DNA from 2 places in the Prevotella rectalis genome. Region 2 is predicted to be linked to the other one. Evidence: riboswitches for the same ligand, from Rfam matches in the RefSeq annotation. Region 2 holds a riboswitch; the other holds the start of a gene.
What was found. Region 2 has a riboswitch for cobalamin ahead of E0E16_RS09975 (TonB-dependent receptor plug domain-containing protein). Riboswitches for the same ligand answer to the same signal wherever they lie in the genome.
Positions count from the first base shown of each region.

Region 1 (8,039 bases), on a different contig from region 2:
GTTCCACAGCCTTGTCGTATGCTTGTTGAAAGGCTTCCTGTTTGGCGATATCCGATTCTCCCACGAGGGCTATGACGCCGGGCACGAAGGCTTCATCGGAAGAATCGTAGAGCACCCTGTCGCCTCGCAGTCGGGCCAGGGTGGATTGTGGTTCGGTGAGCCATGCGGCATCCAACAAGTTGTTTTCCAGCATTTTTTGCCTTGTTATGACGTTGTTGATTTGCACTTTGTACACGGCATACTTTGGTTTTCCGAGTTTGATTACTCTTGCGGTGAGGTAATCGGTGATGGAGAAACGCGTCATGGCGACATACTTGTCGGCGAGGTCGGATGGTTTCTTCACTTCCGATTGCTTATTTGCCATGAGCTGCCACACGGCGTTGGTCTCCGTGAGGTAAATCAGCGGCACGTGCCGCCTGCGTTTCAGTCTTTCGCCGCGTATCAGATCGGTAACGGAAGCTTGCACGCTGCCTCCTGCCATTGCCGTGTCGCAATCCATCTGTGAGGTAAAGGCGAGCAGCCGAACATCTACTTTAGTTGTATCGTATAACAAACTGTCTTTCAACAGATAAATGGGAAGACAATCCAACGTGGGCAATACTGCCACCTTGAATGCTTCCCGATAGGCTTGTTGCTGTCTGAGGTTGTGCTGTCGCCGGTCGATTGCCTTTTCTTTCTCCGACTTTCCGCATGCCGCGATGAGGAAGAGGAGTGCGACAGCCCAAAGATAGTATCGTTTCATATCCTGCAAAAGTAAACATAAATTTTGTAACAAGGAAAAATATTCTTACTTTTGTCGCATCATGGCAAAGGACAAGATTGCTTACGTCTGCGAGAACTGCGGACAGGAGAGTACGAAATGGATTGGAAAATGTCCGAGTTGCGGACAATGGAACACGTTTAGGGAGATACGCATTGCCGGCGATGCGGGGCGAAATGCCATCAACGGGTTGGGCAATGCTTTTGCGCCGAATGGCAAGACATGTGGAGCGCAAAGGCTTTCGAGCGTGTCTTACACTGCGGAGAAGCGCATCGACCTGACCGACCCTGAGCTGAACCGGGTCTTGGGGGGCGGTTTGGTGCCCGGAAGCATGGTGCTGCTTGGTGGCGAGCCGGGCATTGGCAAGAGTACGCTCACGCTGCAAACCGTGTTGCGCACCAATCGCCGCGTGCTCTATGTCAGTGGCGAGGAGAGTCCGCAGCAAATCAAGATGCGTGCGGAGCGTATTGCCGGCAACATTCCCGACTCTGTGCTCATCCTGTCGGAGACTTCGCTTGAGAAAATCATCGACAGCATCAGGCAAACGCAGCCGGAGCTGTTGGTCATCGATTCCATACAGACCATTGCCACGGAGACGGTGGCAAGCAGTGCGGGAAGCATCAGTCAGATACGCGAGAGTGCTGCCCTCTTGCTGCAGCTGGCAAAATCGGTCAATCTTCCCGTGTTGCTCATCGGACATATTAATAAGGAGGGGTCGATAGCCGGTCCGAAGGTGTTGGAGCACATCGTGGACACCGTCATACAGTTCGAGGGCGACCGACATCATCTCTATCGCATTCTGCGAAGCATCAAGAACCGATTTGGTTCCACTTCCGAACTGGGCATCTATGAGATGCGGCAGGACGGACTGCGACCGGTGGAAAATCCGTCGGAGCTGCTTCTCACCGAAGCGCGCCGCGACTTGTCGGGCATTGCCGTGTCGAGTGCCATCGAGGGGATGCGCCCCTTTCTTGTGGAGACGCAGGCTTTGGTTTCCACGGCTGCCTACGGCACGCCCCAACGTTCGGCAACGGGGTTCGACCAACGCCGTCTGAACATGTTGCTTGCCGTATTGGAAAAACGGGTGGGCTTCAAATTGGCTCAGAAAGACGTGTTTCTCAACATTGCCGGCGGACTGCGCATCACCGACACGGCAATGGACTTGAGCGTCATAGCCGCCGTGTTGTCCTCGAATGTCGATACACCCATCGATGCAAGTTGGTGCATGGCGGGCGAGGTGGGGCTGAGTGGCGAGGTGCGCCCCGTGAACCGCATGGAACAACGCATAGCCGAAGCCGGAAAATTGGGCTTCGGGCACATCATCATTCCCGGAAACAACGCCTCGGGACTTCCCTCCGACAAGACCATAACTCTCCACCCCGTTGCGAAAGTGGAGGAAGCTCTGCGCCTGCTCTTTGGTTGAACATCGCAAAGCCATGCCGGCATGTCGGCATGGCTCTTTCGCGACTTACCTCATAAAATCTCGTGGCGGTTGATACGCCGAAACCTGCCAACGTCTGCGCACGCGCCATGTTGCCACGACAAGGCAAACGCGTGGCGTAAGTCAAGACGCGGGGAAGCAATTCGTCAGCAACCGCTGCCGTCCAGACCGCACGATGCGCCTTCCTCGGGCATGGGTTCCAATCCCACTTCGACAGATTGCAACGTTACGCTGCCGTCCTCTCGCACGTAACAGGGGATGCCCACGTCGCCCACTTTCCTCGCTTCGGCGAAAGCCGGGTGAGCGTCGCGCAGTCGCAAAAACTCCTTTAGGTTTCTCACGTGTGCGCCAATGTCCACAATCTCGAAATTCGCGTTGCCCTCCACTTGTTTCTCCACGTGGGAGCAGTGCGGACAAGTCGGCATGACATACATCTTTATCATTTTCTTTTCCTTTCTTTTTTTTATTCTTCGGACAAGCGATGGTTCGGTTTTCGCCAAAGTCTTTCCTTTCCTCCCCTGCCCTTTTGTTTTCTAATTGAGCAATCCGCGCACAATGCCCGCCAACGTCTTGCCGTCCGCCATGGGGAGTTGTGCCTTCACCTCTTTTATGATAATTCCCATGTTTGCCTCGGGACGTGCCTCAATGACCGATTTTGCGCAAGCCGTGAGCTCCTCCTCCGTGGGCACGGCAGGCAGAAACCCGCTGATGATGTCGAGTTCCTTGCGTTCCTTCTCTGCCAGTTCCGGTCGGTTCGCTTTGTTGTATTGTGCAATGGCATCTTGGCGTTGCGCCACCATTTTCTTCAGAATGGCGAACTCCTTTTCTTCGTCCATCTCTTTTCCTGCCCCCTCTTTGGAAGTGTTATACTTGAGAAACTCTGTCTTGATTAGTCGGAGCACGTCTCTCTTGTCATTTTCATGAGCTTTCATCGCATTGCGAATCAACTCGTCAATCTGTGCGTGAATCATATCTTTTTTGTTATATATATATGGTTTATAATTTCCATTTGTCCCTTCCGTGCACTTTTCGGAAGCATCATGAAAGATATAGCAATATCTGTACCAATCATTCGCGTGGCGAAATTATGACAAAACCATCGAAAGCATCCACCGGTCGGCAATACGTATGCAGGCATTGAACAGGCGTTGCAAAACATTTCACAACCATTTTTTCTTCCATTGCAACGGATGGGACAAAGTTTGCCAAACCATTTCGCGACACAATGACGAAGTGGGAACGAGAGGAAAAAATTTTACACATTAAAGGAAATTGTGAGGATTGCAAGCCATTGAAATACAAGCGTTTGGAAATCATGTTCCAAAAGCTCACCTTTTGCAATGCGAAAGCTCACCTTTTGTTCTCCATTTGCTCACCTTTTACCATCCAAAAGCTCAGCCTTCAAGTTTCGGTAGGATATATTCTTTTACAAAATCCGTGTGCGCAGGCAGGTTTTCGCCCGTGGTTCAAAAGCGAAAAACACCCTTTTTTTGTGTTTTAGTGATGCCCAGCAAAGAAACGCTTGTAACAAATACACACTTTTTTCATTTTTTTTCTGTTTTCTCTTTGTGGTTCAAAAAATATTCTTACCTTTGCAACGAATTTGGTTCGCGACAGCGATTAAAAGGGAATTGGGTGTGAATCCCAAACAGTCCGGCTGCTGTGAGTTGTCTTTGTGGGCACAAACCATAACCACTGAACAAGGTTCGGGAAGGGGTTTGTGAGCAGACAACAAAGTCAGAAGACCTGCCTTATTTCATTCCGCTTCACGAAAAGCCTCCGGGGTTAGGCTGAGAAGTTAGAAATCAACATACATCAATACCCATAACGAAAATGGCAGGCTGCCGTTGTTCGTTGATATTGCTTGTGTGGATTGTCCTTTCGCGACAAAGAACGCACCCAACGATCTTGGGAGGGGCAGCCGAACACAAGAATGAAAAAAACGAAGCATGAAGCCTATATATAATGGTATGAACCAAAGACCACATCTGTTTTTGCCAACGATGCTGCGCATCGGCGGATGGATTGTCCTCGCGACGAAAGCAACGGCAGAGAGCCGACTTGCCCCCTTCAGCAAACAAGAAGTGGGAAGCGGGAAATCATCGGTCGAAGATGGCGCGCTCACCACACGGCTGAAGAGCAACACCGGGAAATTCGGATTCACAACCAACAACACGCACAACCAAGTGGCACTCGCCACCTTATATTATAGCAAGGATTCCAATACTTTTTCAACCACAAAAAAACTCGGAGAGGCGGACGTAACCAACAACGCCTTTGAAATTACCACTACTGAACCCCTCGCACTCGTTGAGGGAAACAACCTCTTCCGGTTGGCTTGCGACACAGAAGAGAACGTTGCCGACGGACAAAAAATCGACGCCACGCTGACGCTCGTTCAGCTCAGCGATGGCGTCCATGCCGCGGAAACGGAAGAAAACCCGGAGGGCTGCCGCACGATGAAGACCATCATCGTGGCAAGTGTAAACCTTGAGAACGGAAACACCATCGTGAAGAATGTTACCCAAGGCAGCAAGGTGAGCCTTTACACCACATCAGAAGTATTAGTAAATAAGTATATTGTAGATGTTAATCATGCTGTACAATTTCCGTGTACAGCGTAAGGTATTTTCATATCGAAGATTGATTCAGGAAAAAAGAATTATGAGTAAAAGTATTGTTGTGAAATAATACAAATCTTTAATTCCTCTTTTCAACAAAAGCCGGGCATCGCGATGACGCCCGGCTTTTTCCGTTTCATGTCCGCACAGGCAACGCTCCCTGCTTTGCGGACGATGTTTTCTCCACACGACACATTCCCAGCCCCGGCGCGTATAATAATCCCGCCTGTCTTGCAATAAATCGGGATGCCACTCGTTATCAATGAGAATTATGCAGTGGACAGATCACATACGACGCATCAAGATCGGGCTGGTGGTGATGGCAATTGTCATCGCGGTGGCATCATTGGCGGCATCGAGTTTGCTCACGAAGGACTTGGCACAGCAAGAGCGCAGCCGGATGGAGGTATGGGCGGAGGCAATGCGCGCGCTTAGTCAGGCAGACGAGAACACCGACTTGGCATTGGTGCTGAAGGTGCTCAATGAAAACAACACCATCCCGGTCATCGTCCTCGACAACCGCAACCGCGTAACCGACTTCAGGAATGTCCGCCTCAAGGCAGAGAGTAAGGCCGACAGCATGCGTCAGGTGTCCGCCCTGGCACAACAGTACATGGAGGCACGGCAATTCATAAAGATTCCATTGTCGGCGGGACGGCGCGACGTCATAGTGGTTTGCTATGACGAGTCGATGATATTGAAGCGTTTGGCGATTTATCCTTATGTGCAATTGGGCATGGTCGTCGTGTTTGTCGTCTTGGCCATTTTCGCCCTCCTGACCCTCAAACGTTCCGAGCAGAACAAGATTTGGGTGGGATTGAGCAAGGAGACTGCCCACCAATTGGGCACCCCCATCTCGTCGTTGATGGCATGGACCACCATTTTGCGAGAGACCTATCCCCACGATGCACTTCTCCCGGAGATGGACAAGGACGTGAAGCGTTTGCAACTCATTGCCGACCGCTTTTCAAAAATCGGCTCCAAGCCCGAGCCCGTGCCCTCGTCGCTCAACAATGTGCTCGAACATGTGGTGGATTACATGGACAAGCGCACCTCGAAGCACGTCAGAATCGCTTTGGAAGTTCCCAATCATGAAATTATCGTCAGGATGAACGCCTCCCTCTTCGAGTGGGTGATTGAAAATCTCTGCAAGAATGCCGTCGATGCCATGAAAGGAGAAACCGGCACCATCACCTTGCACGTTGAGGAAACCGCCGGCGAAGTCAGCGTGGAGGTCAGCGATACGGGCAAGGGAATCAGAAAGAAAGATGTAGGCAACGTCTTCCGACCGGGCTTTACCACAAAACATCGCGGATGGGGCTTGGGACTCAGTCTTGCCAAACGCATCGTAGAAGAATATCACCATGGGAAAATCTACGTGAAGTCGTCGGCTCCGGGGCGCGGAACCACTTTCCGGATAGAACTGAAAAAACGACAATAACCCTTTCCTCCATTGCTTTTCCCACCCCGATTTTGTTCCGTGGAAAACAGGGTTCTGCGGTCTTCGCTCCACCCCTCACAACCCGATAATGTCCGCATAATTTCCATTCCATCGGCACAAAGCTAACCTTTTGCTTTCCGAAAGCTAACCTTTTGCATTGCAAAAGCTCATGTATTGAAGTGCAAAAGCTAAGCTTTTAAATTCCCATTCACATCGTCCTGATTATCAAGAGATTACGAATCGCTATTTTTGTCATGTTTTTTCAATGGTCAGATGGCGTGTTCCGCATCAACAATTCGTTTGCCACCACCTGAATGAGCATGGGGCGACACGGGGAAACATGTCCGCTCGGTCGTGCAGAAAAACACGTCAAATCCCACGATTCGATGCAACTTTGCATGAGGTTTCACCAATATTTATTTGGGACACCACTGCTCACAATTGGCACGACATTGATGTTTTTTGCGATTTTCTATCTACAATTTTCTAAAAATCAGAAAAATATTCGTAACTTTGCAACCCGATTATGGACTTTGAAACCCTTAAAATCGATTTGAAAGGTCTGAACATTGGCTTGAACAGCTTTGAGTTCACCCTGGATAACGCTTACTTTAAGGAAGTTAAGGCTTCCGAGGTGAGTGAGGGTTCTGTGCGTGTTTCGCTCGATATTGTTCGTACCAAGGATGATTTCTTCACATTGGATTTTCGCGAAAAAGGTACGGTGATTGTTCCCTGCGACCTTTGTCTCGACCCGATGGAACAACCCATCGAGACCGAACAGCACCTCGAAGCCAAATTTGGAAACGTGAACTCAGAAGATGGCGACCGTGTTATTGTGGCCGAGAACGAAGGAATACTCGATGTAACATGGTACATCTACGAATTTATGGTACTCGCAATCCCTATCAAGCATGTGCATGCACCTGGAAAATGCAACCCTGCCATGATACGAACTCTGAACGAGCATTCTGCCGCCCGAAGCGGTGAGGGCACCGGGACAACCATTGATCCGCGCTGGGAAGCACTATTAAAGTTAAAAGAATAATTATTAAAAGATTTAAGCATTATGGCACATCCTAAAAGAAGACAGTCAAAGACCCGTACACTCAAGAGAAGAACTCACGACAAGGCAGTGGCTCCCACACTCGCCGTTTGCCCCAATTGTGGTGCGTACTACGTTTATCACACTGTTTGCCCCACCTGCGGTTACTATCGCGGCAAGGTGGCCATCGTAAAGGAAACAGCTGAATAACAGCGGATGGAGAAGATAAACGCAATCATCACCGGTATCGGCGGATACGTGCCCGATTATGTGCTCGACAACGAAGAACTGTCGCGCATGGTCGATACCAGCGATGAATGGATCATGGCCCGCGTGGGCATAAAAGAACGCCATATATTAACGGAAGAAGGCTTGGGAACAAGCTATATGGCACGCAAAGCAGCCAAAGAACTGTTGCAAAAAACCGGAGCAGACCCGGACAGCATCGATGCGCTTATCGTTACCACCACCACTCCCGACTATAAATTCCCCTCTACCTCATCCATCGTGATAGGCAAGTTGGGATTGCGCAACGCTTTCGGCTTTGACTTCTCGGCCGCCTGCTGTGGTTTCCTTTATTCCACAGACGTGGCAGCATCGATGATTCAGAGCGGACGCTATAAGCGAATTATCGTTATCGGAGCCGACAAGATGTCGTCGATGGTTGATTACACCGACCGCCAGACTTGTGTGCTCTTCGGCGACGGTGCGGGAGCGGTCCTGATGGAAGCGAC
Region 1 is NZ_LR027821.1:16,444-24,482, forward strand. It holds gene E0E16_RS07185 (ABC transporter substrate-binding protein) at 1-742, opposite strand, end outside; gene radA (DNA repair protein RadA) at 804-2,183, shown strand; gene E0E16_RS07195 (glutaredoxin) at 2,348-2,644, opposite strand; gene E0E16_RS07200 (GatB/YqeY domain-containing protein) at 2,735-3,172, opposite strand; cobalamin riboswitch at 3,789-3,969, shown strand; gene E0E16_RS07205 (hypothetical protein) at 4,151-4,825, shown strand; gene E0E16_RS07210 (sensor histidine kinase) at 5,094-6,263, shown strand; gene E0E16_RS07215 (YceD family protein) at 6,790-7,308, shown strand; gene rpmF (50S ribosomal protein L32) at 7,330-7,515, shown strand; gene E0E16_RS07225 (beta-ketoacyl-ACP synthase III) at 7,522-8,039, shown strand, end outside.
Region 1: linked by a shared signal. The riboswitch ahead of E0E16_RS07205 (hypothetical protein) and the one ahead of E0E16_RS09975 (TonB-dependent receptor plug domain-containing protein) in region 2 are both predicted to bind cobalamin.

Region 2 (8,039 bases):
GTGCCTCAAGTCCGTTGAGTTCGGAGCCTTCAATCACATAAAGGTTGTCCAACAAATGGCGACCGAGACGTCCCTTTGGCAACATACCCTTAACGGTGTGACGAAGCATTTTATCCACACCACCTTTGCGAGTGCGAAGTTGGGCGGGCGTATTGAAGCGCTGACCGCCGGGATAACCGGTATAACGAGTGTAAAGTTTATCCGTTTCTTTCATGCCGGAGAAAACTACTTTTTCCGCGTTGATAATGATTACATTGTCTCCGCAATCCACATGCGGAGTAAAACTTGGCTTGTACTTTCCGCGAAGCAGCTTGGCTACCTTAGAGCAGAGACGACCTACGATTTGGTCGGTAGCATCAACTACAACCCACTCTTTCTTGGCTGTTTCCTTGTTTACGGAAATAGTCTTGTAACTTAAAGTGTCCATTTCTAAATTTAAATTTTTACTACTAAAAAACGTTTTTGTTTGTTGCGCGGACGATTCTCTAACCGTGCGGCTCGGCCAAAAGCCATCACTATTAACACACCCACGCTGAGGGCTCTAAGAACGCCCTCGGAAATAATCGGTCTGCAAAATTACTCATTTTATATACCAGAATCCATAACATCAGGGATTAATTCTATATATTTATCATTATTTAACATAAACATCATTTTTTAACTATTCTCAACAGGCATAACATTATCATATAAAACAACTATCCGGCACATTTACCACCGACATCCCACGTCGTAATTTTGTCTATCATGAGCCGATGGAAAACGCTACGTGAGCAATAGGTCAGCAATGACGATGCAAAAGCTAACCTTTTGGCACTCGTTTGATGACCAAATGGAGTCCAAAAGCTAACCTTTTGAAAAGCAGTTGCTAACATACTGGTTTACAATCAATTACAAACCGTGTTTCAAAACCTTGTTTTTCTATTCGTTTTATCGCCAAAAGCAGCGTAGAGCGATACTACAATCCAACCATCGAGAACAGGCATCCGCTACCCTCCTCATGATTTTGCAAGACACAGAAAAATGAGCCTACATTTCAAAATGTCCTCGTTATTTTTCCGCATTTACTTGATATTTATTACCTTTGCACCTGTGAATGAACCGCAACAAGCATAAAGATGCCACGAGCTATGCGGTTAAAGGGAATCCGGTGTGAATCCGGAATAGTGCCTGCTGCTGTAAGTCCTAATTATTATCGCTGCACAAAGCCATTGATTGCACCAACAACTGAGAAGGAGCAGAGAGATAGGGATAAGTCAGAATACCTGTTCACCAATCAAGAAAGCTGCCGCGGGTTTCGGTTAGAGCAACAGCAAATAGTATTTTCACTAACAATTTCTGTTTCTTTATTTGACTACTTGTAGTACGCTTTGATTTTGCCACAGCTGAAATTCGCACTCACACCTCGCGGAAGTACAGTTTGTCGCATTCAATTAAGAATATATATATGTATAGAAGAGGTCTTTTACTGATTATTTTTTTTAGTATCGCATTAGGAGGAATTGCTCAAAACGAGATCAAGACAAAGAGTAAATTGGACAGCCTTCATCACTTGGAGGAGGTTACCATTGTCGCCAATTATGTGCAAAAAACAGTCGTTCCATCGCAGCAACTTAACGGAAAGGAATTGCGCAACATGAACTCTCTAAATGTTGCTGACGCCTTACGCTATTTCTCTGGTGTACAGTTGAAAGACTATGGCGGTGTCGGTGGTATCAAAACCATCAACATCCGAAGCATGGGCACCAACCACATGGGAATATCCTACGACGGCATTCAACTGGGAAATGCGCAGAACGGACAGATAGACTTGGGGCAATTCTCACTCGACAATATAGAGTCCATCTCGCTCTATAACGGTCAGAAAAGCGACATACTACAAGCAGCTAAAGATTTCGGTTCGGCTGGTTCTGTGTATATACGAACAAGAGTTCCGGTGTTTGCCCACAAAGAGAGCTATCATGCACGGGGAACCATACGCATAGGTTCATCTGACCTCATCAATCCTTCGGCACTCGTAGAGCTTAAGCTCAACGAGAGGCTGAATGCTCAGCTCAGTACGGAGTGGATAAACGCAAGCGGCAAATACAAGTTTCGCTATCGCCGCGTAAATCCTGCTGGCGAATTGGCCTACGACACCACCGCAATACGACAAAACGGAGACATCAACGCTACTCGTCTGGAACTCAACCTGAACGGACGTACCAACCATGGCGACTGGCATGCGAAACTATATAACTACAACTCCGAACGTGGAGTTCCCGGTGCAATTGTAAACAATGTTTGGCGCAGAGGCGAGCGCATTTGGGACACCAACTCATTCGCACAATTCAGCTTCAACCATACCATCAATAAATTTACAACACTGAACCAAGGGAAATACTCATTCTATCGTACCCACTACGTAAACAACGATGACAAACAGATAAAGATAGACAACCTCTACAAACAGCGGGAAGTTTACTTTTCGTCAGCCAACATGTATTCTTTCCTTCCGGAGCTGAAAGCCTCTGCCAGCTATGACTTCCAATGGAACTCGCTCGATGCGAACGTTTATGGTTTTGCGAAACCTACCAGACAAACCCACATGCTGTCATTGGCAGCAGCCTATCATTTAGATTGGATAAAATTACAGGCAAGCGGTTTGGCGACTTATATCCACGATGCACTCGACGGTCAGGAAGCTCCAAGCGATAAATTTGTGTTCACACCTGCCGTGATTATGGCCATCCACCCATTCAAGTCGAAGGATTTCTCTTTCCGTCTGTTCTACAAGAAAAGTTTCCGTATGCCCACATTCAACGACCTTTATTATGCTGACATGGGAAACTCTAAACTGAACCCCGAACACGTAACCCAATACAATGTAGGAATGCTCTACGAGCACCAGTCGCCGGAACGATTCTTCACCAATCTTCGTTTCAGCGTTGATGCGTATTATAATAAGGTGAAAGACAAAATCGTGGCTTATCCCAAAGGGCAACAGTTCCGTTGGACAATGCTGAACCTTGGCGAGGTGGAAATCAAAGGTATTGACGCTTCTGCCCAAGCAACTATCAATCCCATCAAAGACCTTTATCTCACGCTGCGCACCCAATACACCTACCAACATGCAATCGATGTCACCAATCCCGCTGACAACTATTACCGGGACCAGATTCCTTATATTCCACACCATTCGGGTAGTGCCATCTTCAATGCAGAGTACAAAGGTTGGAACTTGAACTATAGTTTCATTTATGTGGGCGAACGCTACAACCAGCAAGAAAACATTCGCTACAATTACACACAACCGTGGTACACAAGCGATGTATCTCTTTCAAAGACTTTCAGAATAAGGAACGTGAACATGCGGGGATTGTTGGAAGTCAATAATCTATTCTCGCAAGATTATGATGTCATTATCAACTATCCAATGCCCAAGCGCAACTATCGGTTCACTGTAATGGTGGAAATCTAACATAAAAGACTATGAAGAAATTTTGGTTTATCATGATATTAGCGATGTTCGTATTCTACTCTTGCAGAGAGGACGAATTGGTAGTGCCCACCGAATACGACATCATCAATGATCCACCTCTTCCGAACAGCAAAGTGCGCGGTTTCTACCTTGTGAACGAAGGAAACATGGGAAGCAACAAATGCACCTTGGATTACTTCGATTATCAGACAGGACTCTACGCACGTAATTTCTACGCGGAACGAAATCCTAATGTCATCAAGGAATTAGGAGATGTGGGAAACGATATACAAATATACGGCTCAAAGCTCTATGTTGTGGTCAATTGCTCACACAAGGTTGAGGTATTGGACGCTCGTACAGGTGTCAGGATAGGGCAAGTAAACATCCCCAACTGCCGCTATATCAGGTTTTACAAGGGTGCGGCGTATGTCAGCGCATACGTCGGACCGGTACTCATCGACCCTACAGCACCCAAAGGCGCAGTATATAAGGTTGATACGACTTCTTTGGCGGTGAAAGCAAAAGTGACTGTGGGATATCAACCTGAAGAAATGGAAATAATCGATGACTATATGTATGTTGCCAACTCCGGAGGATACCGCCCACCTGTTTACGACAATACTGTGTCGGTCATACAAATGGAGGACTTCAAACAAGTTCAACAGATACCTGTGGGCATCAACCTCCACCGACTGAAGAAAGACAAGTACAAGAAACTGTGGGTAACTTCTCGTGGTAACTACGAGAATGTGCCTTCACGTCTCTTTGTCCTGACCAAAAGACCGGGCTACAATCAGATGATTGTTACCGATACCATACCGGTAGCATGCTCAAACATGGCTTTCTATGGAGATTCCCTTTATTATTATGCAACTGAATGGAACAACTACACCCAGAAAAACACAATAAATTATGGAATCATCAACATAAAGACCAAGAAAGTGGTGAGCAAGAACTTCATCACCGATGGAAGCGAAAAAGACATCACAATCCCCTATGGCATAGCCATTCACCCGGAGACGGGCGATATTTTCGTCACCGATGCTAAGAATTACGTGTCGTCCGGTACGCTCTATTGTTTCGACCGGAATGGCAAACGAAAATGGAGTGTCCGCACCGGGGATATACCTGCACACATTTGTTTTTTAAAGACTCGAAAATGAACAAAATAAAACTATATCTCATAACTATTCTCTGCGCAACCTTTTCGTTCTTCATGACAGGCTGTACGGAAGACCCTGCTATGGTGAATCTCGGAATAGATGACACGTATTACATCTATAGAATGCAGAAATTGGGACTCCATTCGGAGTTTACCGGCGAAGAATACAAGTGGACGCTACACCTGCCCGATGGCAGAGACTCGCTCTTAAGTACTCAACGTGACTATATTTTCCTTGCAAAAGACGAGGGAAAATACAAGATAACTTTTGAAGTCATTGATCCAAACACCCCCTACCACCACGATTTTGAAGTAAACGTGATGCACGAGGAAGTAGAATACAGCCGCTATATTAGCCATGTTTATGAGTATATGCCGGCCCCGGGACAATTTGTAAATTATATTCCCGAATATTTAAATGGGGACAATGCAGAGGCTATGCGCATCAGAGCGGAAGAAAGCATTACAGGAAAGAACGATGTATTGGTATCCTTAGGAGGCTTTGGAGGATACATCATATTTGGGTTTGACCATACTGTAGTGAATGTTCCTGATGCGTTAGACTTTTATATCCAAGGCAATGCCTTTTACGAGCTTATTGAACCGGAAAAGAAGGGCGGGTCATGCGAGCCCGGCATCGTAATGGTCTCCTACGACACCAACATGAATGGAAAACCTGACGATGAATGGTACGAACTGGCGGGTAGCGAGTATTATAAACCCACAACCATTCATAACTATTCCATCACTTACACACGACCTGATCCAAACAAGAAACCGGTGAAAGACGACTCTGGCTTCCTGACCGATTTGACATACGTGCCGTGGACAGATTCAGAGGGGAAGAGTGGCTATATTGCCAAAAACAGCTTCCATACCCAACCATATTTCCCACAGTGGGTTGCCAACGATCAACTGACATTTACCGGCACGCGACTGCCAAACAATGCAGTGGACAAGAGTGGGCAAGGCAGATACTACGTACTCTATTCCTACGAATGGGGATACGTGGATAATCACCCGGCTGAATTTAAGGATTTAAGCAGCTTTGACATATCATGGGCTGTGGATAAGAATGGGAAGCCTGTCCACCTGCCTGGTATTGACTTCGTAAAGGTCTATACGGCAGTAAATCAGTATTGCGGTTGGATTGGTGAAACAAGCACAGAGATTTGCCGAGGAGAGGATCTTCACATCAAGGAACCCAATGGAGTACCTGACGACCCAATCCCAGGAAATTAATATTTAGCGAAACAATTCCATCATAAAAAATTAAACTTATGAAAAAGAAGCTACTCATCAGGTTATTTCTGCTACTGACGATGTTCCCGGCATTTACAACAGGAGCATTGGCACAGACAGATGATATAGACTACACCACCGGAGTCTTCTTTGTCAATGAAGACTGGTACGGTCATCAAAATTCCACGGTCAACTACCTCACAGAAAAAGGAGAATGGGTTTACCGTGTTATCCAAAAAGAAAATCCGGGCATGGAGTTGGGCTGTACCAATCAGCACGGCATCATCTATGGCGACCGGTTCTATCTCATTGCCAAGCAGGAACGAGACCCGGGATCCAAAATTAAAGGTGGACGCATCACGGTTGCTGATGCCAAAACCATGAAAGTTATAAAACAATTGGACAAGATTGACCCTTCGGGGAACACTTGCGATGGACGTGGATGTTTAGGAGTTGATGAGAACAAAGTCTATATCAGCACGAGCAATGGCATCTGGATATTCAACAGTAATACTTTGGAAGTAACAGGTCAAATAAAGGGCACTGAAAATCCATTCGCAGCTTCAGGAACAGGTGGCAATGCCAATCCAGGCAACAAGGCACTCTACTGGGGACAGTCAGGTTGCATGGTTCGGATTAACAACTATGTATTCTCTGTTCATCAGGAATACGGCGTTCTTGTGATAGACCCCTCTACGGATAAGGTGATTAAGGTGATTGACATGAAGTCGCTAATAGACACATTCAACGAATATCTCGCAGAGAATGCCAAACTGAAAGATGACGCCGAGCCTTGTGTTGGCAGTTCTTTGGTAATGGCAAAAGATGGCAGCTTATGGGTTTCTGTTACTTTGAACAAAGACGGCTATGGCAATATGTTGCCATTCATTGTGCGAATCGATCCCATTAGCTTTGGGACAGAAGTCGTTTACATTAGCCCCGACACCGGAAACTATCCCCCTGCATCATCATGGTACGCATGGACACCTGACGGTTTCTGTGCCTCCAATGTAGAGAATGCACTTTATTGGAATGGGGGTGAGAACTCATGGTTCAGCAATAGTAAGATTTTCAAGTTTGATGTTGATACTCGCACGGTAACCAATATTATCGACCTTGACAAGCAACCTGAGAAGTGGAAGCTTTACGGTTGCTCCATGCGTCCACACCCCATAACCGGAGATTTGTACATGTCGCTATTCAAAGGAGACTTTGCCGACAACACCTACAAGACTGTGAGAACCGACAAAGACGGCAAAATGCTTAAGGAGTATCCCATGATAAAGAACTACTGGTTCCCATCTCTTCCGGTTTTCCCCGATGTAGAGGCACCAATCCCCAATGACTTGGGCATAAAGAATATAGATACCGATGAGGCTTCCATAAAGATTTCCCTTTCAACACTGGCACATGATGCTGACAATATGGATGCAGCAATGGTAAAGACTGTTGAGAAAGTGAGCGACAATAGCAAATTCAACGCTGAGATAAAGAATGGGGAACTCATCGTAACTCCAAAGACAAAGTTTACATCTGAAGAATTTGTGAAGATAAAAATCAACAGCAACGGAAAGATAGCTTACGCAACCATAAAGCTCAACTGTACTACCAATGGCATTGAGAATGTTCAGAACAATGATGTCAAGGAAATTAAACGCTATAATTTATCCGGTCAAGAAACAAACAAAAGAAATGGAAGGATTCAGATTATTCGTATGAGCGATGGTACAGTGAAGAAAGTATTTGTGAAATAACTTGAGGGTTTGTCATCGGAGATAAAAGGCTCTCCGATGATGAATCTTGTAAAGTTACCACAAAGATGATGAATCCTGTAAAGGCCTGATAGATGATATGGAAAGAAAAGTATAACTACCTATTTATATAACAATTAGAAGTAAGATAATGAAAAGAAAGGTTTACACAAGCATTTTATTCAGCTTGGCAACATTAACAGCAACAGCTCAAACACAGGAGATAGAAGTGTTGGAGTATCATCCCGCACCGGGACAGTTTGTCAACACGCTTCCTAATGCCGATGAGACCACCACGCACGAGGAAGTTTGTCAAAGGGCAACTAAAAACCTCAACAACAAGGAAATGGTTCATCTTGGCACTTACGGAGGGTATGTAACCGTAAAGTTCGACCATCCCGTACAAAACAAGAAAGGTTCC
Region 2 is NZ_LR027822.1:384,741-392,779, forward strand. It holds gene rplM (50S ribosomal protein L13) at 1-427, opposite strand, end outside; cobalamin riboswitch at 1,078-1,287, shown strand; gene E0E16_RS09975 (TonB-dependent receptor plug domain-containing protein) at 1,448-3,460, shown strand; gene E0E16_RS09980 (YncE family protein) at 3,472-4,626, shown strand; gene E0E16_RS09985 (cell surface protein) at 4,623-5,867, shown strand; gene E0E16_RS09990 (DUF5074 domain-containing protein) at 5,906-7,621, shown strand; gene E0E16_RS09995 (PKD domain-containing protein) at 7,770-8,039, shown strand, end outside.